One region of the Janthinobacterium sp. PLB04 genome, then DNA from elsewhere that is predicted to be linked to it. Evidence: predicted binding sites of a transcription regulator. Region 1 holds the regulator's gene; each other region holds the start of a gene.

Region 1 (9,576 bases):
TCGCTCAGCGCGCTGCCAGTCGCGCTCTTGAAGGGGTTGGCATCGCCATTAGCATCGAGAAAGCCGCCATACTTGGCCGCCAATAACAAGGGCGTAGCGGCGGGAGTGTCGGCCGGGTCGCCCTGGCGCAAGTCGCCCGCATAGTGCTCGACCTTCGCCATGCCGTCGCTCTTGCCGCCGGGACGCAGGGCCTGCACATGCGACCAGTAGGCCAGTCCTGCCGCATGGTAGCTGGCGCCGCCCGCCCCCTCGGCCAGCAATTCCAGTGCCGCCAGTTCGGGCCGTGGCGCGGGATTGCCTTGCGCCCCACCGTTTTCCAGGCTGCCCACCGCATGCGTCCAGGCCATGACATCGAACGGGGGCGGCGCAAAACTGTCCGGCGCGCGGGCGCGGTCGCCGTTTGATGCGGGAGTCGCCGGAACGTTGCCGGGCACGTAGCGGTCGCCCGCCATGCCCGCATCGCCGAAACTGACGACGATGTGACGCTGGCAACTGGCCGTTTGCGGGTCACTCCATTGCGTCACGACCGGCAAGCCGTCGTCGATGGCAGGCGGTGCCGTAGCGGGTGGCACGACGGCGCTCGCTTGCCGCCCCTGCAGATAGCGCAGCGATTCGTACAGCAATTCAGCCAGCGGTGCCGCGCTGGCGTACGCACCGGGATGCCCGGCGTTGCCGCGGCCCAGGCCATTGATGTAAGCGGTCACCCCGCCGCCAGGGCTCGCGCCTTGGGCCGCAGCTTGAACCGCATACACGCCAGTGGCGGGATGCCACTCGGCGCCAGCATTGTCTTGCGGCATAAAGTCGGGCGCCATCCAGCGCTGCTGTCCCACGTGGGCCAGCGGCGCGCGCAGCACGCCGCCATACACGGCGCCGGCGCTTACAGGCAGGCCGTTCAAATGGCCAAACACGCCCACGCGCACCCTGCCGCCATGGCGCTGCACGGCGCCCACCGGCTTGTAGTTCTTGCCATACGCCAGGCACAAGTCGTCGCGCAGCGGCCCCTCATCAGCGTCGCACACGCGCACGCGCGCGAGGAACACGCCGTGCGTGGCGGCGGCCCCAGGCGCGTCGCAATTGCCGCCCGGAGGCAAACTGGCGTCGCCGAACAACAGGCGATTACGGCAAGAAACGATGGCCAGTTGCGCCAACGCAAACGGTGTCGCCGCCGCCACGCCAGTCTGCAAGACCTTGCGCGGGAAAAAGACGGGGTGGGCAAAAAAGTCGATGGGGCTGTCGGCATCGGGCAAATAGGCGCGCTGCAGCACCGTCTTGCGCACCTCGTCGATGACGCGGTCGCCGCCCGTCAGCGCATAGCGCACGATGTCGAGCATGCTGGCACTGGCCCAGTTGAGAAAGTTGCCGCTGAAACTGTCTCCGCCGCAGCCGTGCAGCGCATCCGCCGGTTTCAGCACGGAGAAGTAAGCGATCGCTACGCGCAAGTCCGGCAGCATGACGCCGTCCTTGCTGCGATACGGATAGCTGTAGCACATGCGGGCATGGAAGTAACCGAGGTACTCGCGCTGCGGCGCATAGTCGCCGCCATGTGCGGCAGCGGCGGCAGCGTGCGTAAGGGACAGGTTGAGCAGCAGATTCGGCGGCACCCTGGCGCCGTGCAAGCCCGCGTCGGCCCGCGCCAGCGCCACCGGGGGAGCGGCGGCAAGGACACTACTGCAAATCAGGCCAGCCCCCAGCAGCCAGGCCCAGCCGGAGCAGCGCAGCGCGGATGAGAAAGCGGACGGCAAAGCCCTCATGGCCCCGCTCCAGCCGCCTGCTTGCGGTAGTAACTTTGCAGCACGACTTGCGTGCTTTCCTGCGCGCCAAAACCGATGGCCGTGATGCGGTACACATAGCTTTCCGTGGCCAGACCACTGGCCACTGCAGTGGCCTGCGCGCCGGGCGGGTGAAACGGCAGCAGTTCGATAAGGTAGCGGGGCCGGCGCGATGGCAGGAAACCCTGCCCTGTCTGCATGACGGCGCCCGTAAATTGGCCATACGGCACGGTGCGGCTGCCCCCTGCGTCACCATCCAGGTCCGTGCTCAGCCAGAGTGCCGGCGCACCCGGGGCTGCCGGCAGGCACAGGCCCAGTATTCCCCCTTCGCCGCAGCCGTCCGCAAACCCTGCCGCACTGCCTGGTGCGAAGAGGCTGCTGCGCCCCGGTGCGCCGGGCAAGCCTTCGATATCGTTCTGCGCATCCACCAATGCCTCCTCCGCCGCCTGAAACGCGATCTGCCTGTCGCGCTCGCCCCGTGCCGCCTTTTCGCCCTGCAAGGCCATCTGCGCCGCCGATATGCCCAGCAACAAGATGATCACCAGCAGGCACAGCACATACACGAGGGTGGCGCCGCCGCGGCGCTCACGAAGTGCACGACAAGATAAGCAACAGCGGACGCCCGCGCCAACCATCGCGCCGCCCGCCTAGGCCGGCCCGTTGCGCAGCATGATGCTCGTCTGCGCCAGTTGCCGCAGCCGGGAGCGCGTTGCGGCGGGCAAGGACGCGCGCGCAATGCGCACGCCCGTGTCCCCGGCGCCGTGCGCCTCGGCATACGCCTTGCCGAACAGATCGAACTGCGCCGGCCCCAGTTCCGCCATCTTGTCCGCCTGGCCCGCCTCGCCATGCAATAGCAGCGCCACGCGCACGCTGGCCACGCGCTTCCAGTGCGTGCGCCGGTGAAAATCGCGCTGACGCGCGGCCGCGTCCGCGCCAACCAGCACCAGCGCCGCATCGTAGGCGTCGAGCGCGCTGGCGTTGATATAGCGGTTCGCCACGCCGTCGGCAGGCGTATCCGTGTCGAGGCCATACAGCACCTGGAAAGCATCGACGCCGCGGATGATGGCGTCCGCGCCCCAGCCGTTCGCGCCACGGTATTTGCAGCGTAGCTCGCCCTCGCCATCGGCGCCCTGCGCCACATAGAAAATGCTCCAGCCCCGCTGCGCCTCCGTTTGCGCGGCGCCCACGCCAAAACCCGCGCAATTGAGCACGGAACCGTCGCCGCCCTCTTCCTTGCCGGCGCCGTAATAGCGCAAGGCCAGCACATCGCTGCCATGCAGGGCGCCGGGCAGCGCGCCGCTGATGCCTTCGCTGTTCTTGCCCAGGCTGCGCGCGTCGAGCCCGGCCACATTGGCGCTGTCGTCATCGGCATGGGCGACGGGCGCGGCGCTGCTATCCCAGTTCACGTACGCCGTCTGGCGCACGGCGCGGGCGATGGTATCGAGCGCATAGCGGCCGTTGTCATCCAGCCGCGCGCTGGCGGACTGGTCGCCATAGCTGCCGCTGGCCGCCAGCAACACGCTACTGGCCGCCAACATCAACAGCGCACCGAGCGATAGGGCCACCAGCAATTCCACCAAGCTCATGCCACGATGCCGGCGCCACGCGGCAGGCACGCGGTTCATGCCCCGCCTCCGCCCAGCTGGAATGCCAGCCTGGGCAGCGACTCGCCTGCCGCATTCTCCGCGGACGAGCCATCGGGCAGACGGGCGCGCCAGCCCAGCTTGATGACGATGGGCGCCCCCTTGCCGCCGCTGCAAGCCCAGTGCAAACCCTCGGCAGCGGCGTCCCACGCGGCGAGGTCCCGGCAAATGTGCAGACGCGCGCCGGGCAAGGCCGCATACAGCCGTTGCTTCCATTCGGCGATATCGAATTGCGCCAGTTCAGCCGCACCGCAGGCGGCGGCACCGAAGCAGTCCGGCGCACCGCCGCCAGCGTCGACGCCGTCCGCCGCCGCGTACGCCACGTTCAGGTAGGGATTGCCCGCATCGGGTCCATTCATGAGCACGCTGTTTGCACGCATGCGCTCGGCCATGCCGGCGGCCAGTTGCACGCCCGCCGACAACAACGCCGACTCATGGCGCGCGCGCAGGGCGTTCAGTTGCAGGATGCTGGCACCGAGCAGGCCCAGCGCCAACAGCAGCAGCGACACGAGCACCTCGACGAGGCTGCTGCCACCCGCAGGAAACATAGTGCGACCGCCATTGCGCATGCGCTACTCCCTTCCGCAGAAAGAGTCGCAAGAACACGCGGCCCAGCTACAAGATAGGCGCGCGCAAAAAACCGGATCTGCGCTAGCGCAAACAGGACAGCGATAAGGTGAGAAGAACTGCGTTGAATTGATCAGGCCGCTTGCCAGCCGAACGCTGGCGTGGTGAAAACGGGGCGCATGAGTAGCCCCGTTGTCGGCGAAGTGAACGTCAGGGCTTGCGTGCCTGTCCCACTTCGGCAATCGCATCCTGGAACTCGGCCAGGTCTTCGAAGTTCTTGTAAACGGAGGCGAAGCGGATGTAGGCGATCTTGTCCAGGCGCTTCAATTCTTGCATGACGAGTTCGCCGATATAGCCGGAATCGACTTCGCGCAAGCCGCTGGTCAACAGTTTTTCCTGGATGGACGCGATGGCCGTATCCACGGAGGCGGCCGCGACGGGACGCTTGCGCAAGGCCAGCATCAAACTGCCGCGCAACTTATCCGCAGCGAACTCCGTCCGGCTGCCATTCTTTTTGACGACGGCCGGCATGATAAGTTCAATGCGCTCGTACGTGGTAAAACGCTTGTCGCATTTGCCGCAGCGGCGGCGGCGCCGAATGGCATCCCCTTCCTCCGATACGCGCGTATCGAGAACCTGGGTGTCGCCGTGCTGGCAAAATGGACATTTCATGGGCTGGCTACAACTTTATAGTAATAATTACGGGAAATCGCCGCCCTTGTACAAAGGGCGCCCGAATCACTCCGGGCGCCCTTGGGCACGACTGGAATGTGTCATACAGAATCTTACTCCGTATGACACATTCTGGACAAATAATTATGCAGCGTACACAGGGTGCGCGTCGGCCAGCACTTTCACGGCCGCTTTCACGCGCTCGATGGTGGCGGCGTCATGCGGATTGTCCAGCACGTCGGCGATCAGGTTGCCCACTTCTTCCGCTTGCGCTTCCTTGAAACCGCGCGTCGTCATCGCCGGGCTGCCCAGGCGGATGCCCGAGGTGACGAATGGCTTTTGCGGGTCGTTCGGGATGCCGTTCTTGTTGCAGGTGATGTGCGCGGAACCGAGGATGGCTTCGGCTTCCTTGCCCGTCAGGTTCTTGGCGCGCAGGTCGACCAGCATGACGTGCGATTCGGTGCCGCCAGACACGATGCGCAGGCCGCGCTTGATCAGGGTTTTCGCCAGCACGTCGGCGTTCTTGATCACTTGCTTCTGGTATTCGACGAATTCAGGGCTCAGCGCTTCCTTGAAGGCGACGGCCTTGCCGGCGATCACGTGCATCAGCGGGCCGCCCTGGATGCCAGGGAAGATGGCCGAGTTGATGGCTTTTTCGTGTTCGGCCTTCATCAGGATGATGCCGCCGCGCGGGCCGCGCAGGGATTTATGCGTGGTCGAGGTGACGAAGTCGGCGAACGGCACCGGGTTCGGGTACAGGCCGGCGGCGATCAGGCCGGCGTAGTGGGCCATGTCGACCATGAAATACGCGCCAACTTCCTTGGCGATCTTGCTGAAGCGTTCGAAGTCGATCTTTTTCGAGAACGCCGACGCGCCAGCGATGATCAGTTTCGGCTTGCGTTCGCGGGCCAGGCGCTCCATTGCCTCGTAGTCGATGTCTTCTTCCGCCGTCAAGCCGTAGGAGACGACGTCAAACCATTTGCCGGACATGTTCAGCGGCATGCCGTGGGTCAGGTGGCCGCCTTCGGCCAGCGACATACCCATGATCAGGTCGCCTGGTTTCAGCATGGCGAAGAACACGCCCTGGTTCGCCTGCGAGCCGGAATTCGGCTGCACGTTCGCGCATTCGGCGCCGAACAGCTGTTTCACGCGGTCGATGGCCAGTTGCTCGGCCACATCGACGTATTCGCAGCCACCGTAGTAGCGCTTGCCTGGGTAGCCTTCGGCATATTTATTCGTCAGCTGCGAGCCTTGCGCTTCCATTACGGCTGGCGACGTGTAGTTCTCCGACGCGATCAGTTCGATGTGGTCGTGCTGGCGCGTATTCTCTTTTTGGATGACGGCGAACAATTCAGGATCGACGTTGGCGAGGTTGTGATCTTTTGCAAACATGTAAAAACTCCAAGTATGAGGGTGCTTGTACTGGCAGGTTGGATCGAATGAGGGGAGCCGGCGTTAAGTGAATAACAACATTGGACAGGCAGCCTCTTCGTGCTTTTCCATAGTGGCTACCCAGGCGAACGGCTGATGAAAAATCTCACGTTTCCCGGTGGATGCCCACCTTTCGCCGGTTTGCCGATCGCCATTCATGGAGATCGCCCGACTTTTCGCCAGTCACGTGAGACGTAATGGAAGACAAATTGTAAGTTAAGTGCCCAAATTGAGCAAGGAATGCAACCGTGCGGCTATAATCGCCGCGCGCCACCCCTGCCAGGGTGCGGCCACAAGCTGCCCCGGGCATGACTGCGGCTTTTAAGCTGAACTTAAACCTGGCCATGGCATGTAAGCGTATGTTACGAGGCTTGCCATTGCACACGCCGGATTTACAATGCTGCGGTGCAACTTATATGCAGCTTTTGCATGGCTTTCCAGCAAGCGCCCACAGTCACAAGAAGAAAAATCGCGTAAAATGTTGCTCAATCTCACTACTGGCGCAATAAACATGCCTTCAGTCTTTACCTGGAACGTACGTGTCTACTATGAAGACACCGACGCCGGCGGCATCGTCTATTACGCAAATTACCTGAAATTCTTCGAACGCGCGCGTACCGAATGGCTGCGCGCCATCGACGTGGGCCAGCAGGAATTGCTGGAGCAGCACGATGCAATGTTCGTTGTCAAAAGCGTCAACGCCGACTATCATGCGCCAGCCAGGCTCGATGACACGGTAAGATTAACCTTAAGCATAGAAAAAATGGGGCGCGCCTCCATCGTTTTCCTGCAACAAGCCTGGTGCGGCGACCGCCTGCTCAATACGGCCCGCGTCAAGATCGGCTGCGTCGATTCGGCACTGCGCCCGCGCGCCGTGCCTGATGCAGTCGCGGCCCGCATGCGCGCCGCCTGAGCCCTACCCGCCACTCCCGGACAATTCACCCAACAGACTGCCAGCCAATGAACGTTACACAAGATCTTTCTTTCCTCGCGCTCATCTCCAATGCCCATTTGATCGTGCAACTGATCATGGCCCTGCTGCTGCTGATTTCCCTGACCAGCTGGACCTACATTTTCCGCAAGATGTTTGCCGTGCGCCAGGCGCGCAAGCAAACCATCGAATTCGAACGCAGCTTCTGGGCCGGCGGCAACCTGCATGCGCTGCACCAGAACGCCAGCGGCAACCGCGACCAGAGCGGCGCGCTGGCCCGCATCTTCGACGCCGGCATGGGCGAATTCATCAAGGGCAAGGCTTCCTACGGTTCGCGCGAAGCGCTGGACGTGGGCGCCGTGCTCGACGGCGCACGCCGCGCCATGCGCGCCGCGTTTCAGCGTGAAATGGACGTGCTCGAATCGCACCTGGCCTTCCTCGCTTCCGTCGGCTCCGTCTCGCCGTACATCGGTCTGCTCGGCACCGTCTGGGGCATCATGAACGCCTTCCGCGGCCTGGCCAACGTACAGCAAGCCACCCTGGCCGCCGTCGCGCCCGGCATCGCCGAAGCGCTGATCGCCACCGCCATCGGCCTGTTCGCGGCCATTCCCGCCGTCGTCGCCTACAACCGTTTTTCGCATGACATCGACCGTCTGGCGATCCGCTTCGAAAGCTTCGTCGAGGAATTCTCCAACATCCTGCAGCGCCAGTCGCGCTAAGAGGGAGCAGCGTCCATGGGTTCCTCATTCAATAGCGGCGGCATGCGCGGTGGCCGTGGCCGCAAGTTCAAGTCCGAGATCAACGTCGTGCCGTATATCGACGTGATGCTGGTACTGCTGATCATTTTCATGGTGATGCCGTCGTCGAACAATCCCAGCGTGGTGAACTTGCCCAACGCGGAAAAGTCGGCCAAACCGCCCGATGACTATATTCAGATCGTGCTGAAGCCGAATGGTTCACTGTCGATCGGCGTCATCGGCAAGGAACAGCTGTCGCCGGAAACGGAACCGAACCGCGACGCCCTGCTGCGCAAGCTGCGCGGTTTGCATGAAAGTAATCCCGACTATCCCGTGATGATCGCGGGCGACAAGGAAAGCAAGTACGACGATGTGATCCAGCTCATTTCGGAAGCGAAAAAGATGGGCATTACCCGCGTCGGCCTGGCCACCAAGTAAGCGCAGCACCCTGTTTCCAGACTTGACCGTTTTTAGATAGACTAGACTTTGCAGAACAAACAAATCGACCATGTACTCGGCAAGCCCTACAGCGTGCCGCGCGAACGCAGCCGCTGGCCCTCGCTGGGCCTGGCGCTGGCGATGCACCTTGGGCTGCTGTTTTTCCTGTGGGTGGGCGTACACTGGCAAAATACGGAACCTGTCGCCGTCGAAGCGGAAGTGTGGGATATGAAAGTGCAGACGGCCGCGCCGCCGCCTGAAGTGGCGACGGAACCGGAGCCGACACCGGCGCCGCCGCCGGAACCGCAAGTGGAACAGCCGGCCCCGCCGCCACCGCCGCCCGTGGCAGCGCCCGAGCCGAAGGTCGACCTGCGCGAGGCGGAGATCGCCCTCGAGCGCAAGAAGGCCAAGCTGAAGGAAGAAAAAGACAAAGCGGCAGCGGAAGAACGCCGCAAGCAGGAATTGAAGGAACGCGAGGAAGAAAAGCGCGAACTGGAAAAACAGAAGCAGAAAGAAAAAGACAAGGCTGAAAAGCTGGAAAAAGAAAAGGCCGACAAGCTGGAGAAAGCCAAGGAAGCCAAAGAGAAAGAAAAAGCGGCGGAAGAAAAAGCCGAGAAAGAACTGTCCGAGAAAAAGGCAGCGGCGGAAAAAGCCGCCAAGGCGAAAAAAGCGGCGGAAGAGAAAAAAGCCGCCGACAAGGCGCGTGCCGCGGAAATGAGCCGCATCACGGGTGCGGCGGGCGCCGGCACGACGGGCACGGCCGCGAAAGCGACCGCGCCACGCAAGGACAGCGGCTATGTCGCTGCCCTGACGAGCAAGATCAAGAGCAATATCGCGTACAGCGGTAGCACGGACGTGCCGGGCAACCCGCGCGCCGTGTTCAAGATCGAGCAACTGCCAACTGGGGAAATTATTTCGGTCCGAAAGATTAAAAGTAGCGGCCTGCCGGCGTATGACAGCTCGGTGGAAAACGCCATTAATAAATCGTCGCCACTGCCGAAGAAAAAAGACGGCACCGTGGAACGCGAGATTGAACTCATATTCGAGATGAAGGATTTGCCTAAATGATGACCATGAAAAAAATGAGCTATGTCGTGCTCTGCGCCAGCCTGGTGCTGGGAGCGTCAAGCGCCCAGGCGCAGCTGCGCGTGGAGATTACGGGGATCGGCAGCAACCAGATCCCGGTGGCTGTCTCCAGCTTCGTCAATGAATCGGCGGCGCCGCAATCGCTGTCGGGCATTATCAAGGCCGACCTGGCGCGCAGCGGCGTGTTCAAGCTGATCGACGCCGATGCGCCCGTATCGGAAACGGCGCCCGTCAGCTACGAACAGTGGAAGTCGCGCGGCGCCGACGCGCTGGCGGCCGGCACCGTGCAAAGCATGGCCGAT
Region 2 (9,576 bases), 480 kb from region 1:
CGCCATCCACTGCGCCATGCGCAGGGTGACGAGGCCAGGCACGGCTGCCGCCTGCGCGGCGCCGCAGATCCAGCGCTTCAGGGTGGACGGCGGCGTCCACTCCGCCTCCGGCGTGGCCAGCGCGGGCGCCTCGCTCAAGACGGCGGCGATCTTGTCGATCTGCCGGTTCTGGTAAATGTCGCGCACCGTCATGTGGGCGTAGGCCGGATCCGCGCGCAGGGCGGAGGCCAGGCGCGCGGCCAGGAAGGAGTGGCCACCGAGGTCGCTGAAAAAGTCCAGCTGGCGCAAAATCGCCTGGCCCGGGAACAGCTTGGCCAGGGCCGCGAACAGGGCCGCTTCGGCCGGCGTTTCCGGCACGTCCGATTCGCCTGCCTCGCCTGCCGGCGGCGCGGACAATGGCATGGCCTTCAAGTCCTTCCTGTCGATTTTTCCCGAGGTCAGGCGCGGCATCAGCGGCAGCAATTCAAAACGGCCCGGCACCATGTAGGGTGGCAAATGCAGGTTCAGGGCCGCGCGCAGGGTCTTTGCCGCCAGGGCGTCCTCGGACGCCTCCTCGCTGCCGACGATGTAGGCCACCAGTTGGTCGATGCCGTCATCCTTGCGCAGCAACACGGCCACCGTGCCCACGCCCGGCTGCTGCGCCAGCACGGCTTCGATCTCGCCCAGCTCCACGCGGAAGCCGCGAATTTTCACCTGGTCGTCGGCGCGGCCCAGGCACAGCACCTGGCCGTCGGCATCGATGCGCGCCAGGTCGCCCGTGCGGTACAGGCGCGCATCATCGTCGCTGGCCGCCCATGGATTGGGCAGGAATTTTTCCACCGTCAGGTCGGGCCGGCCCAGGTAGCCCTCGGCCAGGCCGGGGCCGATGATGCACAATTCTCCCGTCTCGCCCCTTGGCAGCAGGGCCAGGGGACGGTTTTCTCCCGCTTCGGCCACCTGCAGCACCAGCAAGCCGTAGTTGGGCAGCGGCGTGCCGATGGTCACCGGTTCGCCGGGCCGCAACCGCGCCAGGCTGCACGAGACGGTCGCCTCCGTGGGGCCATAGGTGTTGAACATGGCGCGGCCAGGGCGCGACCAGCGCTCGACCAGGGACTCGGGGCACATCTCGCCGCCCAGGTTGATCAGGCGCAGGCTCGGCACTTCCTCGGCGAACAGGGCCAGCAGGGTCGGCACGGCGTGCAGCACGGTGACCTTGTTTTCGGCCAGCGCGCGCGGCAAGGCTTCAGGGTCGCCCGAGATATCCTTGGGGCCCAGCCACAGGGTGGCGCCCACCAGGTAGGCGATCCAGATTTCCTCGAACGACATGTCGAAGGCGACGGAAAAGCCCTGGTAGACGGTGTCGTCTTGCGTCACTTCCAGCACGGCGTTTTCGCTGCGCAGGAAGTGGCAGATGCTGCGTTGATTGATCAGGATGCCCTTCGGTTTGCCCGTGGAGCCGGAGGTGTAGATCACATAGGCCGGGTGTTCGGGCAGCACGGCGCCGCGCGCGGGCAGCACTTCGCTCGGCGCGGCGGGCGCCAGCAGGCTTTCCGCCGTCCACACGGGACGCTGGACGCCGGCATCAAACAGGCGAGGCGCGAACTGCTGGCAGCTGACGACGCCGGCACCGCTGGCATCATCGAGGCACACTTGCAGGCGCTCGACGGGCGTGTCTTCATCGACGGGCAGCCAGGCGGCGCCCGCCTTGGCGATGGCCGCCTGCATCAGCAGCAGATGGGCGCCGCGTGGCAGCCACAGGCCCACGATGTCGCCCGGCTTGACGCCGGCCGCCACCAGGCGCGACGCCGCCAGGCCCGCCTGCGCATCGAGTTCCGCATACGTGATGCGGCGCGCGCCATCGATCAGGGCGATTTGCTGCGGGCAGCGGCGTGCCGTCGCTTCCAGCAGGTCGGCCAGCACTTCCTCGCGCAGCAGATCCGGTCGCGGCGGGCCGTACAGGATGTCGGCGTGGGTGGAGGGAGTGCCTGGGCTGACTGCGGTGAAATCGTTCATGGATGACGCTTATCTGTAATGCGGAGTGAAGAATCTGATGGGCTGCGCATGGCGCGCGGCACAGTTGATACATTACAGCACGCAAGACATTTCAGCGTTGCAGAACGGGGAATTTTGTAGAGCTTTCAGCAATTATGTGGCGGCAGGATCAACCGCCATGATTACGGAATGTAAATCGCGGAAACATGGCGCCGATTTGCGCCAAGGTATGCGCCGCCGGATAGCCGTGCAGGGGGCGGCCGGACAGCGCCGCGTCCGCGCAGCCTTCGGCGCGGAATTGCTGCAGCACGTAGTTGTCGACGCCTTTCGCGGCCAGGGTGGTGGCCAGGGACAGCAACTGCTCGTCCGGCAGCAGATCCGGGTGGGTGGTGGTGCGGCATTCGTAGGCGACGCCGCTGGCGAGGATGGCGTCCAGGCAGGCGCGCGCCGGGTCGCCGCTGCCGGCCACGCGGGTCACATGACGATAGTCGGCAAACGGCGCCTTGATGTCGAAGCCGACCCAGTCGACCAGGGGCAGCACTTCCTGCAGGCGCTGCGGATAGATGCAGGCCGTGTGCAGGCCGATGCCGAACCCCAGTTCCCTGACGTCCTGCATGGCCCGCCCCAGCGCCGGGTCCATGCACGCTTCGCCGCCGCTGAAGACGACGGCGTCGACCAGGCCTATGCGGCGGCGCAGCCAGGTCAACACGTCGTGCCAGGGCATGGCGCCTTCCGGCGTGCGCGCCTGCAGGTGAGGATTGTGGCAATAGCCGCAACGCCAGGGGCAGCCCTGCACGAACACCACGGCCGCCAGCTTGCCAGGGTAGTCGGTGGCGGAAAAGGGCGTCAGGCCGCCCACTTTCAAATCAGCCGCCATGGCAGGCGGGCTGGCCAACCCGGGCGCTCGCTTCCGTAAAGTACTGGCGCTCGTGGAATTCGCCCTGCTTGCCGATGTTGAACGAGGCGACGGGGCGGTGATAGCCCATCACGCGGGTCCAGATTTCGCAGCGCTGGCGTTCGGTGTCGAGCAGGGTGATGGCGGGAGTGAAGTCGGGACGTGCGTTCATGGCGTTTCCTTGAGTGGGTGAGCGAGATCGGACTGCTTGCGCGCGATCAGTTCCGCGTCGCAGGTGGGACAGAATTCATGTTTGCCGGCCAGGTAGCCGTGGCGCGGGCAGATGGAAAACGTGGGCGTGACCGTGATGTAGGGCAGCGAGAAGCGGCTCAGGGCGCGTTTCACCAGCTCGCGGCAGGCATTCGCGTCCGACAGCGCTTCCGTCATGTACAGGTGCAGCACCGTGCCGCCCGTGTACTTGCGCTGCAGCGCGTCCTGCAATTCCAGCGCCTCGAACGGGTCGTCCGTATGGCCGACGGGCAGCTGCGACGAATTCGTGTAGTACGGGTTGTCGACCGTGCCCGCCTGCAGGATGGCGGGGAAGCGCTTGCGGTCTTCGCGGGCGAAGCGGTAGGTCGTGCCTTCGGCCGGCGTCGCTTCCAGGTTGTACATATGGCCCGTCTCTTCCTGGAATTGCACCATGCGGGCGCGCACGTGGTCGAGCAGGCGCACGGCCAGCGCATGGCCCTCGGGACTCGTGATGTCATGGGCGTCGCCGCTGAAATTGCGGATCATTTCGTTGATGCCGTTCACGCCCAGGGTGGAGAAGTGGTTGCGCAGTGTGCCAAGGTAGCGCTTCGTGTACGGGAACAGGCCTTGCTGCATCAGTTCCTCGATGGTGCGGCGCTTGATTTCCAGGCTGGTCTTGCCCAGTTCCAGCAGGCGGTCCAGGTCCGCCATCAGGGCTGGCTCGTCGCCGCGCCATCGGTGGCCCAGGCGCGCGCAGTTGATCGTCACCACGCCCAGGGAACCCGTCTGCTCGGCGGAACCGAACAGGCCGTTGCCCCGTTTCAGCAGTTCGCGCAAGTCCAGCTGCAAGCGGCAGCACATGGAGCGGATCATGTTCGGCTTGAGTTCCGAATTGATGAAGTTCTGGAAGTAGGGCAGGCCGTAGCGGGCCGTCATCTCGAACAGGCGTTCGGCGTTTTCGCTATGCCAGTCGAAATCCTCGGTGATGTTATAGGTGGGGATGGGGAAGGTGAAGACTCTGCCCTTGGCATCGCCCGCCATCATGATCTCGATGTAGGCGCGGTTGATCATGTCCATCTCCACCTGCAGCTCGCCATAGCTGAAATCCATCTCCTGGCCGGCGATGACGGGAATCTGCTCGCGCAGGTCGTCCGGGCAGGCCCAGTCGAAGGTGAGGTTGGTGAACGGCGTCTGCGTGCCCCAGCGCGATGGCACGTTGAGGTTGAAGATCAGCTCCTGCATGTACTGGCGCACGTCTTCGTAGCGCAGGCTGTCCTTGCGGATGTAGGGTGCCATGTAGGTGTCGAAGGAGCTGAACGCCTGCGCGCCGGCCCACTCGTTTTGCAGGGTGCCGAGAAAATTGACGATCTGGCCGATGGCGCTCGACATGTGCTTGGGCGGACCTGATTCGATCTTGCCCGGCACGCCATTCAAGCCTTCGTGCAGCAGGGTGCGCAGCGACCAGCCGGCGCAATAGCCGGCCAGCATGTCGAGGTCGTGGATGTGCAGCGCCGCTTCGCGGTGCGCCGCGCCCACTTCCGGCGGATAGACCTGGTCCAGCCAGTAGTTGGCGATGACCTTGCCCGACACGTTGAGTATCAGGCCGCCCAGCGAGTAGCCCTGGTTGGCGTTGGCGTTGACACGCCAGTCGCGCCGCTCCAGGTATTCATTGATGGACGCGGCGACATCGACTTGGCCGCGTGTGGGGGAAACTGCATTTGTCGTCATGAAACCTCCAATAAACACAACATGCGGTGTTTTTATGGAGATTAATCACTAAATATAGTGGCGTCAAAGGGCGCGTGCTGTTGCGTGACGAATCCTTGATGCAGGTGAAAAAAGCGCCCCCGTTTACTTTTTCGCGCGGCCCTGGCGCAGGATGAAGCAGCTCAGGCCAAAGTACGCGGCGGCGCAGACGGCGATGCTGATGACGGAGGCGGGCAGCACGTGCGCCCAGATTTCCAGCGGCGAGAAGGTGCTCCAGCTGGCGACGCGGATATCGAAGGTGACGTAGTTCGCCAGCAGCCAGTAGACGGCCAGCAGGCCCGTGCTGATGGCGGTCTGGCGCGGCACCGGCATGGCGCGGCGCGCGAAGACGGCTTGCAGGAACAGCAGCAGCACGCCCGGATACGCGCCCAGTATCTCGGGCGACAGGATGGAGAGCTTTTCTTCGACATAGCCGTCGGCGGGCGCGGCCCACTGCACTTGCAGCACGGTGAGGAACAGGGTGAGCAGGAAGATCAGCAGCGGTTTGCGGGGCATGGCGGGCAGTCGAAGAGGGAGAAAAGTGGGGCATTTTACAGCCAGGTCAAGCAAGTTGAACGCGCGCCAGCCATGCATGCATTCCTTCACCTGCGTCAAGGACTGGGCAGCATGGGCGGGGCTATAGTCTGCACCCTGAGCCGATACAGGACTGTGAATATCATGATGCTTGAATCAACCACCGCCACCCGCGTGGCCGGACCGCTGGAACTGGTCTGCCCCGCCGGCAGCCTGCCCGCCTTGAAAGCAGCCGTCGACAATGGCGCCGACACCGTTTACCTGGGCTTTCGCGACGCCACCAATGCGCGCAATTTCGCCGGCCTCAATTTCGACGAGAAGGCCATCGCCGAGGGCGTGCGCTACGCCCACCAATATGGGCGCAAGGTGCTGCTGGCGCTGAATACCTATCCGCAGCCGCACAACTGGGCCGTGTGGCGCAGCGCCATCGACCGCGCCGCGCAGGCCGGCATCGACGCCATGATCGTGGCCGATCCGGGCCTGATGGCCTACGCAAGTGAGCATCACCCGCAGCTGCGCCTGCACCTGTCCGTGCAGGGCTCGGCCACCAACTACGAGGCCATCAATTTTTACCATGAGCACTTCGGCATCGCCCGCGCCGTGCTGCCGCGCGTGCTGTCGATGGCGCAGGTGGAGCAACTGATCGCCAAGACGGAAGTCGAGATCGAGGTCTTCGGCTTCGGCTCCCTGTGCGTGATGGTCGAAGGGCGCTGCGCGCTGTCGTCGTATGCGACGGGCGAGGCGCCGAATACCCATGGCGTGTGCTCGCCGGCGAAATCCGTGCGTTGGCTGGAAACGCCGAACGGCCTCGAATCGCGCCTGAACGGCGTGCTGATCGACCGCTATGCGCCCGGCGAAAACGCCAGCTATCCCACCCTGTGCAAGGGCCGTTTCGAAGTCAATGACGAAGAGTATTACGCCATCGAGGAGCCGGCCAGCCTGAATACCCTGGCGCTGCTGCCGCAACTGATCGCCATGGGCGTGCGGGCCGTGAAGATCGAAGGACGCCAGCGCAGCCCCGCCTACGTGGCGCAGGTGACGCGCGTGTGGCGCGAGGCGATCGACGCCTGCCGCGAAGGTAATGCGCGCTACGCCGTCAAGCCGGGCTGGATGGCGGCCATGGACAAGCTGGCCGAAGGCCAGCAGCACACATTAGGTGCTTACCACAGATCTTGGAAATAGAGGATGAACATGCTGAAGCTTTCACTGGGCCCCTTGCTGTACTACTGGCCGCGCGCCACCGTCTTCGAGTTTTACCAGCAGATCGCCGGCACCGCCGTCGATATCGTGTATCTGGGCGAAACCGTCTGCTCGCGCCGGCACGAGGTGCGTCTGGCCGACTGGCTCGATATCGCCGACATGCTGGCCGCCGCCGGCAAGGAAGTGGTGCTGTCGACGCAGGCGCTGATCGAGGCGGGCGCCGAACTGGCGACCCTGCGCCGCATCACGGGCAATGGCCGCTACGGCGTCGAGGCCAACGACATGGGCGCCGTGCACTGCATGGAAAAGGGTACGCCCTTCGTCGCCGGCCCCCATTTGAACCTGTTCAATGGCCCCAGCCTGCAATTGCTGGCGCGCCTGGGTGCGCGGCGCTGGGTGATGCCGCTGGAAATGGGGCAGACGGCGCTGGCCGAGATGCAGCGCCAGAAGCCGGAAGGGCTGGAGACGGAAGTCTTCGCCTACGGTCGCATGCCGCTGGCGTTTTCCGCGCGCTGCTTCACGGCGCGCAACCGCAACCTGCCGAAGGACGATTGCGGCTACAGCTGCCTGGAAGAGCCGGACGGCCTGCTGCTGCGCACGCGCGACGAAGTGCCATTCCTGGTACTGAATGGCACGCAGACGCAGTCGGCGCTGGTCTACAACCTGGTGCGAGAACTCGACGCCATGCGCGACATGGGTGTGGCGGTGGCGCGCATCAGCCCGCAAGCCATGCATACGGAACAAGTCATCGCCATCTTCGACCGCGCCCGCCGCGGGCAGGTCAGCGGCATCGGCGCCCAGGCCCAGCTGGCGGCCTGCCAGCCGGCAGGCGCCTGCGACGGCTACTGGCACGGCCAGCCCGGCATGGAACAGCACGCCGCACATTGAACGCATCGAAAGGAAGCACCATGCAAGATCAACTGGAAAGATTGCCGATCCCGGCCAAGCCTCCCATGAGCAAGCCCGGCGTGTCGTACCGCTTGCCGGAACCGCTGGCCGAATTGCTGTCCAAGCTGCCCCCGTATCCCGCCTCCTGGCTGTTCGTGCAAGGCTTGAACCGACTGCTGGCGCCGCAATTGCCCGACGACGTGCGGCGCAGCCTGGAAGGGCGCAGCCTGCGTTTGCGGCTGCTGGACGCGGGCATCGCCTTCGATTTCGAGTGGCAGGGCACGGTGTTCGTGGCCGAGCGCTATGTCGACGTGCCGGACCTGTGCATCGCGGCGAGCGTGCATGATTTGATGCTGCTGGCGCGGCGCCACGAAGATCCGGACACCCTGTTCTTCAGCCGCCGTTTGAGCCTGGAGGGCGACACGGAACTGGGCTTGCTGTTCAAGAATACGCTCGACGCCATCGAGTTGCCGCCGTTCGACCTGCAGGCGCTGGGACCGCGCCGCGTGCTGGCGCATCTGCGCGACCGGGGCGCGCGCGAAGGCTGAGCTGGAAAAGGGAGGGCAGGCGCTCAGTGGCGCTCAGTGGCGCTCAGTGGCGTTCAGTGGCGGCAGTGGCCGCAAGCGCCGCTGCACGATGCCAGCTGTTCTTCATCCGTCGCTTCGCCCATGAAGCCGGCGTCGTTGACGGCGGCCAGCAGGCGTTCCTGCGTGGCCAGACGTTCGTCGAACTGCACCGTGGCGCCATGCCGCGCCAGCGAGACGCACACGGTGCTCACGCCCGTTACGGCTTCGAGCGCGCCCGTCAGCCTGTCGGCGCAGCCTTCGTGATCCATCCCGATAATATTCAAGCGCGCTGTCTGCATGTGTTCCTCTTGTTTTTCAAATAAAAAAACAGCGTAGGCGAGGGGCGCGCATGCCGTCCAGAGCAGCACGCAAGATTTATTTCCTATTTGCGGTTTTGTTGATCTGGATTAACTCCAGCCTCTCTGCTGCAGTCTGAAACTGCTGTTGTTTTGTACACAGTTGCCGTATTCCAGTCGACAAGCGTGCTCTGCTGCGAGATACTGTCATTCTGATAAGAACGCTATGAATGCGCTGGAAAGGAGGGGCCATGCTGCGCCGCCCCCTGCTCAAGCTTGCCGCCCTGTGGCCGTTGGGCGCGGCCATCGGCGCGGTGCCGCCGCTGCCGCTCGTGTATCCGCGCCATCAGGCGCTCGACGATCCGCAGCAAGGCTATGTGACGGCCTTGCTGCAGCAGGCGCTGGCCCGTTCGGGCCAGGCCTATGTCTTGCGCCGCTCCGCACTGCGCATGGTGCAGACGCGCGCGATGCAGGAAATCGCCATGGCATCGGGCAGCGTCGATGTCGTCTGGGCGATGACGAGCCGCGCGCGCGAAACGCAATTGTTGCCAGTGCGCATCCCCATCGACCGCGGCCTCATCGGCTGGAGAGTGGCATTGATCCAGGCGCGCCGGCCGCAACTGCTGCGCGGCGTGCGCAGCATTGCCGCCCTGGCGCGACTGTCTGCCGGGCAGATGCGCGACTGGCCCGACTCCGCCATCCTACAGGCGAATGGCTTGCGCCTCGATACGTCGAGCACCTATGAAGGCCTGTTCCAGCAACTGGCGGCGGGGCGCATCGATTACTTTCCCCGTTCCGTGATCGAGGCGCAAAGCGAGCTGGCCAGCCACGCGCAATTGCCGCTGGCGCTGGACACTCACCTGGTCATCCGCTACCCGGCCGCGCTGTACTTTTTTGTCGGCAAGCACCGGCCGGAACTGGCGCGCCACATTGAAACGGGACTGGAAACCATGCTTGCCGACGGCAGTTTCGCGCAACTGTTCCAGCGCCATTTTGGCCGCCTCGCGCAGGGCCTGAATCTGTCCCGGCGCCACGTGCTGGAGCTGGCCAATCCCGACTTGCCGGAAGAGACACCGCTGGCGCGCAAGGCACTTTGGTATCGTCCAAAACATTACTAATGGTTTTGTTGATCGATGTCAAACAAGTGCTTCAATCGTGCGCAGGATGTTTGATGAAAAGCAAAGCAAGTTCAACAGAACACCTGTTGACACTTGTAAAATTTTCACCGAACATAATTCCTCGTAACAACATTTCTCCGGCGCAAGCGTTTATCGCAAGTGCCGTGCAGGAT
Region 3 (9,576 bases), 2.7 Mb from region 1:
CGGGGTGATCATCCACATCTCGTCGATCCAGCGCAGCCTGCCGCTGTACGAGTCGACGCTGGCGTATGCGGCCGCCAAGGCTGCGCTGAGCAACTACAGCAAGGGGTTGTCGAAGGAATTCGGCCCGCAGGGCATCCGCATCAATACCGTCTCGCCGGGCTTCATCGAAACCACGGCGGCCCACGCGATGATACGGCGCTGGGCCGGCCACGCCGGCATCACCGAAGATGCGGCCCGCCAGAAGCTGATGCAGACGCTGGGCGGCATTCCCATCGGCCGCCCGGGCAAGCCGGAAGAAGTGGCCGAACTGGTTGCCTTTCTGGCCTCGGACCGCGCCGCGTCGATCCACGGCGCCGAGTATGTGATCGACGGCGGCACCATCCCGACCGTCTAAGCCCGCTGCAACAAGCGCTCCACATGGCAAAAGGCCCCGCATCCGCGAGGCCTTTGTGACATGACTGGTAACGCTATCGGCTGGCTTATTCCCAGTTCAGCGCGCCGCCGGTCTGGTATTCCGTCACGCGCGTCTCGAAGAAGTTGCGTTCCTTCTTCATGTCGATCATCTCGCTCATCCATGGGAATGGATTTTCCTCCTGGGCGAACAGCGGCTCGATGCCGATCTGCTGCGCGCGGCGGTTGGCGATGAAGCGCAGATAGCCCTTGAACATCGGCGCATTCAGACCCAGCACGCCGCGCGGCATGGTGTCTTCCGCGTACGCGTATTCCAGTTCCACGGCCTTCATGAACAGGTCCTTGATCTCTTCGCGGAAGGCGGCTGTCCACAGCTGCGGGTTTTCCATCTTGATCGTGTTGATCAGGTCGATGCCAAAGTTGCAATGCATCGATTCATCGCGCAGGATGTACTGGTACTGCTCGGCAGCGCCCATCATCTTGTTCTGGCGGCCCAGCGCCAGGATCTGCGTGAAGCCGACGTAGAAGAACAGGCCTTCCATCAGGCAGGCAAAGACGATCAGGGACTTCAGCAGCTTCTGGTCGTTTTCCACCGTGCCGGTCGTGAACGCCGGATCGGTCAGGGTGTTGATGAACGGGATCAGGAATTCATCCTTGTCGCGGATCGACTTGACTTCGTTGTAGGCGTTGAAGATCTCGCCTTCGTCCAGACCCAGCGATTCGACGATGTACTGGTAGGCATGCGTGTGGATCGCTTCCTCGAACGCCTGGCGCAGCAGGTACTGGCGGCATTCCGGCGCCGTGATGTGGCGGTAGGTGCCCAGCACGATGTTGTTGGCGGCCAGCGAGTCGGCCGTCACGAAGAAGCCCAGGTTGCGCTTGACCAGGCGGCGCTCGTCGTCCGTCAGGCCATTCGGGTTCTTCCACAGCTCGATATCGCGCTGCATGTTGACTTCCTGCGGCATCCAGTGGTTGGCGCAGCCGGCCAGGTATTTGTCCCACGCCCATTTGTACTTGAACGGCACCAGCTGGTTGACGTCCGTCTTGCCGTTGATGATGCGCTTGTCGTCGGCATTCACGCGGCGCGCCACTTGCTCGGCGTTCGCTTCGGACGGCTCGGCACCTGCCGGCAGGTTCAATTCGGTATTTCCCAGTGGCGCTTGCTGCGCCGGACGCGGCACAGCTGCCGACGTGGTTTCATCATCCCAAGACAACGACATATTCTTCTTCCTTTCCATGCCGGCGAGCCGGCGATCCGCAACAGGCCCGTTGTATCGGACAATGCGGACATTGACAACATTGAATCAGCCCGGCCGTGCCGGGCTGACAACTAAAATCTTACTGGCAGGCTTCGCATTCCTCGAAGCCATCGTCACCCGGACGCAGGTAGCAGGCTTCGCCATCGGCGTCGTCCGCTGCCGCTGCCACTACCGGCGCCACGGCCACTGCTGCTGCCGCCACAACGGCTGCCTGGGCGCTGGTTTGTGCACTTTGGGCGCTGGCCGACATGCCGCCATCGACTGCCACGGCGTTCAGGGCGCCCGTCTTGGAGGTCGATTTCTCCATGTGGGTAGCGGCGATGGTACGCAGGTAGTAGGTGGTCTTCAGGCCACGCAGCCATGCCAGCTTGTAGGTTTCGTCCAGTTTCTTGCCCGATGCGCCAGCCATGTAGATGTTCAGCGACTGGGCCTGGTCGATCCACTTCTGGCGACGCGAAGCCGCTTCCACCAGCCAGCTTGGCGACACTTCAAAGGCGGTGGCATAGATATCGCGCAGGTCTTGCGGGATGCGGTCGATCTTCACCAGCGAGCCGTCGAAGTACTTCAGGTCGGAGATCATGACTTCATCCCACAGGTCGCGCGCCTTCAGGTCGCGCACCAGGTAGCCGTTGATTTCGGTGAATTCGCCCGACAGGTTCGATTTCACGTACAGGTTCTGGAACGTCGGCTCGATACAGGCCGAGACGCCGATGATGTTCGAAATCGTCGCCGTCGGGGCGATCGCCACGCAATTCGAGTTGCGCATGCCGAACTTGGCGATGCGTTCGCGCACCGGGGTCCAGTCCATGGCCGACGAGGAATCGACTTCCAGGTAACCGCCGCGCTCTTCGGCCAGCAGTTTGACCGAGTCTTGCGGCAGGATGCCACGGTCCCACAGCGAACCGGCATACGATTCATAGCGGCCGCGCTCTTCGGCCAGTTCCGTCGACGCCAGGTAGGCGTAGTAGCAGACGGCTTCCATCGAGGTGTCGGCAAACGACACGGCGGCGTCCGAGGCGAACGGGATGCGCATCATGTGCAGGCAGTCCTGGAAGCCCATCACGCCCATGCCGACCGGACGGTGGCGCATGTTCGAATTGCGCGCCTTGTCGACGGCGTAGTAATTGATGTCGATGACGTTGTCGAGCATGCGCATGGCGGTACGCACGGTCTTGGCCAGCTTGACGTGATCGAGCTTGCCTTCCTTCATGTGCGCCGGCATGTTCACGGAACCGAGGTTGCAGACGGCGATTTCATCGCTGCTGGTGTTCAGGGTGATTTCCGTGCACAGGTTCGAGCTGTGGACGACGCCGACGTGCGACTGCGGGCTGCGGATGTTGCAAGGGTCCTTGAACGTGATCCATGGGTGGCCCGTTTCAAACAGCATCGACAGCATCTTGCGCCACAGGTCCAGCGCCTGGATTTTCTTGAAGACACGGATTTCGCCGGCGGCGGCCTTGGCTTCATAGCCCAGGTAAGCCTGTTCAAAAGCCTTGCCGACCTTGTCGTGCAAGTCTGGCGTGTCCGACGGCGAGAACAGGGTCCATTCGCCTTTTTCCATGACGCGCTTCATGAACATGTCGGGAATCCAGTTCGCCGTGTTCATGTCGTGCGTGCGGCGGCGGTCGTCGCCCGTGTTCTTGCGCAGGTCGAGGAATTCCTCGATATCCATGTGCCAGGTTTCCAGGTAGGCGCAGACGGCGCCCTTGCGCTTGCCGCCCTGGTTGACTGCCACGGCCGTGTCATTCACCACCTTCAGGAACGGCACCACGCCTTGCGACTTGCCGTTGGTGCCCTTGATGTGGGCGCCCAGGGCGCGCACTGGCGTCCAGTCGTTACCCAGGCCGCCGGCAAACTTGGCCAGCAGCGCGTTGTCCTTGATGGCGTCGTAGATGCCTTCCAGGTCATCCGAGACGGTGCTCAGGTAGCACGACGACAGCTGCGAGCGCAGGGTGCCCGAGTTGAACAGGGTCGGCGTCGAGCTCATGAAGTCGAACGAGGACAGCAGGCTGTAGAACTCGATGGCGCGCGCTTCGCGGTCCGCCTCGTTCAGCGCCAGGCCCATGGCCACGCGCATGTAGAACGCTTGCGGCATTTCGATGCGCACGTCCTGGATGTGCAGGAAGTAGCGGTCATACAGGGTTTGCAGGCCGATGTAGCCGAATTGCAAGTCGCGGTCGGCCACGATGGCTTTGGCCAGGCGTTCCAGGTCGAAGCTGGCGAGTACCGGGTTCAGCAGCTCGGCGGCGATGCCCTTGGCGATGTATTGCGGGAAATACGTCAGGTATTCGGCGGCAGCGGCCGCTTGCGGCACTTCCTTGCCGAACACTTCCTTGCGCACCGTGTGCAGCAGGATGCGGGCCGTGACCTGGCTGTAGGCCGGGTCTTTTTCCATCAGCGCGCGCGCCGCCAGAATGGCCGACTTGTGCAGCTCTTCGACGGGCACGCCGTCGTACAGGTTTTTCACTGTTTCAGCCAGGATGGCGTCGGCATCGACGTGCTTTTCCAGGCCGGCGCAGGCGGCGTTGATCAGGTCGCGCACTTCCTGCATGTCCAGCAGGCGGCGCACGCCGTTGTCGGTGACGTTCAGCTGGGGCGCGGTGACTTGCGCGGAGGCGCCTTGCGCTTCCTTCTGCAGGCGGCGCTCTTCCATGTGCTTGGCGCGGTACAGCACGTAGGCACGCGCCACGTCGTGTTCGCCCGAACGCATCAGCGACAGTTCCACCTGGTCTTGCACGTCTTCGATATGGAAGGTGCCGCCGCCCGGATGGCGGCGCACCAGCGCGGCGACGACGCCGTCGGTCAGTTGTTCCACCAGTTCGCGGATGCGTGCCGAGGCTGCGCCCTGGCCGCCGTTAACGGCCAAAAACGCCTTAGTCATGGCGATGGCGATCTTCGAAGGCTCAAATGCCACCACCGCGCCGTTGCGGCGGATGATGCGATAGTCGCCCAATGCCGCGCCCGTGCTCGCCACACTGTTGGCCGCGCCTGGCGCTGGCGATACTGGCGTTGGATGGATGGAAATATCTTGTGGTGATTGCATTGAAGCTCCCGTTGTCAGCTAAAGTCAGCCTGCAGTTTTGCTGCCGCGTGTGTTGTTGAATAGAACGCCCGATGGTCAGGGTTTCTTCAGGTATTTGTTGCTAAATAGTAAATTCATAGTGCATAAAACAGGTCAGTATCCATCTCGCCACACCGCACTGCCCGGCTGGCGCGAAACACGATCAAGGGTGATAAACCGCCAGTTCCAGTGCTTTATCAGCAATCCGGATAGCTTTGACAATAATTCTGAAAACGTCTGTGATGGCACTAGATATAGTCTTTACATCCAACTTCTGCACTAATTGTAGTACCCATCGAAGGGTGATGCAATAGTTTTCCGGCATCCGCCAGCGTAATTTTTTGTCTTTTCTTATACGATTTCGGTTGACTTTTCAGGGCATGGATGGAAAGCCCAATCCCCGCGAAGTAAGCGCTAACGCAGGCTGCCCGCGCAAGGTTTCCAGCCAGCATACTTGGTAAAAATGCCAGTCAAAAAACGGTCCCGGATCCGTCTTCCTTCCCGGCGCGATATGCTCGTGGCCGCGCACCTGGGACAGCCCGTAGCGCGCCGCCAGCGCCACCGTCAGCGCCGCCAGGACATGGTATTGCCGCCGCTGAAAGGGCACATCGTCCGCGCCTTCCATTTCGATACCGATGGAATAGCCATTGCACTGCGGACGTCCCTCGAAGGTGGACGCGCCGGCATGCCAGGCACGTTTATCAGCAGAAACATATTGCAGCAACGCACCATCGCGCCGCACAAAAAAGTGCGCCGAGACTTGCAAGCCACGCAGGTCGGCGAAAGAAGGATCGGCATTATAATCTACCCGGCCCGTAAACAAGTCCGACACATGCGGTCCGCCAAAGTGGCCGCCCGGCAAGCTGATGTTATGGATCACCAGCAAATCGACTTGCGCGCCGTCCGGTCGCGCATCGTAGTATTGGGAGTCATAGCGCAGCGCGCCATCGCACCAGCCGTCTTCATCTATCGTCCATGCGCTCATCAAATAGGGCTTCCTGTATCGTCAATTTCTGCATGCGGTAACGCAACTGGCGCACGCTCAGGCCCAGTTGGCGCGCCGCCCGCGCGCGGTGGTAGCGCGCCTGCACCAGCGCCAGCATGATCATGTCGCGCTCGGCCTGGCGCAAATACATGTCCAGCGGCAAGACGGGGGGCACGCCATACGCCGCCATGCCGGGCAGGCACAGTTGCCGCTCCGGCAAGGCCGGCGGCGCCCGCGACGGCATGCTGCCCACCGCCGGCGGCAAGGCCAGCCCCTCGAGCGCGATCACGCCGCCGTCGGCAAAGGCCAGCGCCCGCTCCAGCACGTTTTCCAGTTCGCGCACATTGCCGGGAAACGCATACGCGGCCAGGGCCGCCAGCACGGGCGGCGCCAGGCTCACGGCCCGGCGCGGCGACAGGCGCGCGAGGATCACCTCACATAATACCTGCAGATCGCCGCGCCGTTCGCGCAGCGGCGGCAGTGCCAGCTCGATCACATTCAGGCGGTAAAACAGGTCCTGGCGAAACGTGCCGGCCGCCACGCCGCGCCCCAGGCCATGCTGGCTGGCGCACAGGATGCGCACGTCGACGGCCTCGTCAGTACTGCCGCCCAGCTTGCGCACGCGGCGCTCCTGCAGCACGCGCAACAGTTTCACCTGCATGGCCAGCGGCAGGTCGTCGACTTCGTCGAGCAGCAGGCTGCCGCCGTGGGCTGCCTGGAACAAGCCCTGGCGTTCGTGCAGCGCGCCCGTATAGGCGCCCGGGCGGCAGCCGAAGAATTCCGCTTCCATCAGCGCTTCGGGAATGGCGCCACAGTTGACGGCGATAAACGGGAAGCTGGCGCGCGCGCCCTGCGCATGGATGGCGCGCGCCGCCAGTTCCTTGCCCGTGCCCGATTCGCCGCGGATGGCCACCGGCGCGCCACAGCGGGCGATGCGGCCGATCTGCGCGCGCAGCGCCTGCATGGGCAGCGAGTTGCCGCTCAGTTGCGGCGCCGGCGGCATGCCGGCGGCGGTGACGGTCTGCGGACTGGGGCTGGGACGGGACATGGGAGCGCGCCTTTCTGCAATGGCGGCGACGAACCGCCTGCTGCAGATGCTACGCCGGACGGATGCCGGAGGCCGTTACGATACGGATGAGCAACGCGCGCCGGCACGCCCTTACAAGGTGGCGTGCGCGTGGCTGCAGTAATCGTGGCCCTTGGCCTGCACGTTTTCGGAGGCCGGGTAGTACACGCCGCAATGGGCGCAGCACAGCATCAGTTCGGCATCAGGCAATTCCTGCGGCCGGCCCGGCGGCGCAAACGGATTCGGCTGCTGTTGCTGCTGCGCGCGGGCCCGTTGCTGCATGCTCCGGATCTTGCTGCGGATAGCAAACAGCACCAGGAATACCAGCGCCAGCCAGAATAAAACACGTGTCATGCGAATCCTCGGTGTAAAACCACTTCCAGTACAAAACGGCTGCCGACATAGGCCAGCAGCAAGGTGGCGAAACCGGCCAGGGTAAAACTCAGGGCCGTTTTGCCGCGCCAGCCGCGAAAGCGGCGGCCTGCCAGCAGCGCGGCAAACAACAGCCACGACAGCATGGTAAACACGGATTTGTGATCCCAGTTCAGGGCCTTGCCAAATAGTTGTTCGGAAAACACGATACCCGACAGCACGGTCAGGCTCAGCAGGATGAAGCCCAGGCCGATCATGCGGAACAGCAGTTTTTCCATCGTCAGCAGGGCTGGCAACTGGTCCAGCGCCGTGCCGATGAAGCCGCGGCTTTCGCTGCGCGTATGCAAACGCGATTCCTGCAGCGCCATCAGCACGGCGTGGAAGGCGGCAATCGTCAAGGTGCTGTAGGCAAGCACGGCCACGGCAATATGCCAGCCGAAGACGGCCGACTTGCCTTCCATGTTGACCTGGCTGCCAGGAAAGGCCCAGGCCAGGCCGATGGCGAGGACGGCGCTGGGCATGACCATGCGGCGCAGTCCGTCCAGGCTGAAATTGCGGTTCTCTATCCAGTAGGCGCCCACCGAGACCCACAGCGCGGCCGACAGCATGGCGGAAAAACCGAAGCGCAAGGTGCCCGGCGCCATCAGGTCGAACCACAAGGTGGCGGCGTGCGCCAGCCAGGCAACGCCGGTCAGGCCGGCAATGAGCCGGGCACGGGACGAGGGAAGCACCGCGCACGCCGCGTACAACAGGGCGGCGATGAAAAAGAAATAGATCTGCATAGTTTAAGTTTACACCATAGCCGACAAGCGCGATTCAGGCGACAGCCCGGTGACAGGCACGACGCCGCCATCCAATGCCGCAAGCCTGCCATGATATCGCGCCTGAGGCATGACGGGGTGGCGCACCCTCAAGATTTCGGCAATCTTTCACGCTACCTCTATATATTAGTATGCCGCAAAAAAATGATGGCCCGCTTAAGCGGGCCATCGGGCATTGCCAATATCCGGTTTACTTCACGTTCAGGCTCTTTTTCGCCTGCTCCAGCAAGTCGGTCTTGACCCAGTCCTTGGCCACGGGTGGTTTCGTCATGCGGCCCACGCCCGTTTTCACCATCACGTCCGTGGTGATCTGGATATGCTCGGGCGAGATGTCATACGAATACGGCGAATTGCTGATCGCGTCGTCGAAGTCATCTTTCGTGATCTGGCCCCGGAACACCACTTCGCGCACATACTTTTCTGCCGTCGCCTTGTTGTCGATAAAGGTCTTGGTGGCTTCGACGAAGCAGCGCATGAATTTTTCCGCCACGGGACGGCGCTCCTTGTAGAACTTTTCCGTCATCACCATGGTCCGCACGGGTTCGCCGATCGGCGTGTCGTACGGTTTGATGACTTCGGTGCCGAAACCCTTGTTGATGGCCTGCGACGATTGCGGCTCGGACTGCATCATGGCGTCGATATTCTTGCCCATCAGCGCCTGGTTCAAGTCGGCGTAGGCCAGGAATACCAGTTGCACATCCTTGCCCTTGGTTTCGGAATACGTCAGGCCAGCTTGCGACAGCTCGGCCAGCAGCAGCACTTCCTGGATGCCGCCGCGCGTCACGCCCACGCGCTTGCCCTTGAGTTCCTTGACGCTGGCAATCTTTTGCCCCGCCCCGCCCACCAGGCGCGCGCCGCCCTTGGCAAAACCGGCCACCACGTAGATGGGCGCGCCGCCGGCGCGGCCGGAAATGGCCGCTTCGGACGCCGTCGCCCCCACGTCCAGTTCGCCCGCGATAATCGCCTGCATCACGTCGAGGCCCTTGGCGAAGATATGCTCTTCGACCTTGATGCCGCACTTGGGCGCGATTTCCTTGATGTACGACACGGCTCCGTAATGGGCGAATTTCAAGTTACCCAGGCGCACGACTTCCTGCGCCTGTGCCTGGACAGCGCCCATGCCGAAGGCCAGCATGAGGGCGGCGGCAATACCGCTCTTCAAGGTTGATTTTTTCTGCATCGGGTTCTCCTGTGGTGGTTGGTATGTGCCCGCAAGGGCACGCGAAACACTGCTTTTTTGTTATGGGGAGATAGTACCGTGTGTTAAGCCAGGAGCAATCTTTTTTATTTCACGATGGCTCCAGCAGCGAAATTCGCTGGACTACGCCACAGCCAGGCACTGCAGGTTGATCAATGACACAAGCGAGTGCAACATATGCCCACTGTCAAAGCGGAAACAAGTTCTGCACGATGAAGTCCACGAACACCCTGAGCTTCGGCGAGAGATGTTTGCTGGAGGGCCACAGTATGCGCAATGTGGTGCAGTCCTGGTTGTATTCGTCCAACACAGTGACGAGTCGGCCTTCGTCCAGCTGACGACGCACAGCGATGTCAGGCACACAGGCAATGCCGAGACCTTGTTCGGCAAAGCATATCTGTGG

The links. Region 1 encodes NrdR, which represses ribonucleotide reductase genes. Its sites were predicted from a motif close to CACNANATNTNGTG; they were not measured.
Region 2: LSO07_RS11530 (ribonucleoside triphosphate reductase) is a predicted target of NrdR. The motif match lies at 4,830-4,843, and genes of this name have one in related genera.
Region 3: LSO07_RS25870 (ribonucleoside-diphosphate reductase subunit alpha) is a predicted target of NrdR. The motif match lies at 4,978-4,991, and genes of this name have one in related genera.

The regions. Positions count from the first base shown of each region.
Region 1 covers NZ_CP088968.1:2,111,487-2,121,062, reverse strand. Annotated here, with positions in the region: gene LSO07_RS09340 (pilus assembly protein) at 1-1,751, opposite strand, end outside; gene LSO07_RS09335 (pilus assembly PilX family protein) at 1,748-2,332, opposite strand; gene LSO07_RS09330 (PilW family protein) at 2,417-3,394, opposite strand; gene pilV (type IV pilus modification protein PilV) at 3,391-3,960, opposite strand; gene nrdR (transcriptional regulator NrdR) at 4,190-4,651, opposite strand; gene glyA (serine hydroxymethyltransferase) at 4,796-6,043, opposite strand; ZMP/ZTP riboswitch at 6,155-6,279, opposite strand; gene ybgC (tol-pal system-associated acyl-CoA thioesterase) at 6,594-6,995, shown strand; gene tolQ (protein TolQ) at 7,043-7,732, shown strand; gene LSO07_RS09300 (ExbD/TolR family protein) at 7,748-8,188, shown strand; gene tolA (cell envelope integrity protein TolA) at 8,237-9,256, shown strand; gene tolB (Tol-Pal system beta propeller repeat protein TolB) at 9,262-9,576, shown strand, end outside.
Region 2 covers NZ_CP088968.1:2,595,783-2,605,358, forward strand. Annotated here, with positions in the region: gene LSO07_RS11520 (Pls/PosA family non-ribosomal peptide synthetase) at 1-1,992, opposite strand, end outside; gene LSO07_RS11525 (anaerobic ribonucleoside-triphosphate reductase activating protein) at 2,141-2,848, opposite strand; gene nrdD (anaerobic ribonucleoside-triphosphate reductase) at 2,838-3,038, opposite strand; gene LSO07_RS11530 (ribonucleoside triphosphate reductase) at 3,035-4,783, opposite strand; gene LSO07_RS11535 (hypothetical protein) at 4,907-5,317, opposite strand; gene ubiU (ubiquinone anaerobic biosynthesis protein UbiU) at 5,480-6,517, shown strand; gene ubiV (ubiquinone anaerobic biosynthesis protein UbiV) at 6,527-7,423, shown strand; gene ubiT (ubiquinone anaerobic biosynthesis accessory factor UbiT) at 7,444-7,971, shown strand; gene LSO07_RS11555 (heavy-metal-associated domain-containing protein) at 8,025-8,288, opposite strand; gene LSO07_RS11560 (substrate-binding periplasmic protein) at 8,537-9,403, shown strand.
Region 3 covers NZ_CP088968.1:5,845,398-5,854,973, forward strand. Annotated here, with positions in the region: gene LSO07_RS25860 (SDR family oxidoreductase) at 1-394, shown strand, start outside; gene LSO07_RS25865 (ribonucleotide-diphosphate reductase subunit beta) at 480-1,631, opposite strand; gene LSO07_RS25870 (ribonucleoside-diphosphate reductase subunit alpha) at 1,750-4,713, opposite strand; gene ampD (1,6-anhydro-N-acetylmuramyl-L-alanine amidase AmpD) at 5,105-5,716, opposite strand; gene LSO07_RS25880 (sigma 54-interacting transcriptional regulator) at 5,694-6,764, opposite strand; gene LSO07_RS25885 (PP0621 family protein) at 6,876-7,136, opposite strand; gene LSO07_RS25890 (cytochrome C assembly family protein) at 7,133-7,936, opposite strand; gene LSO07_RS25895 (ABC transporter substrate-binding protein) at 8,166-9,155, opposite strand; gene LSO07_RS25900 (LysR family transcriptional regulator) at 9,361-9,576, opposite strand, start outside.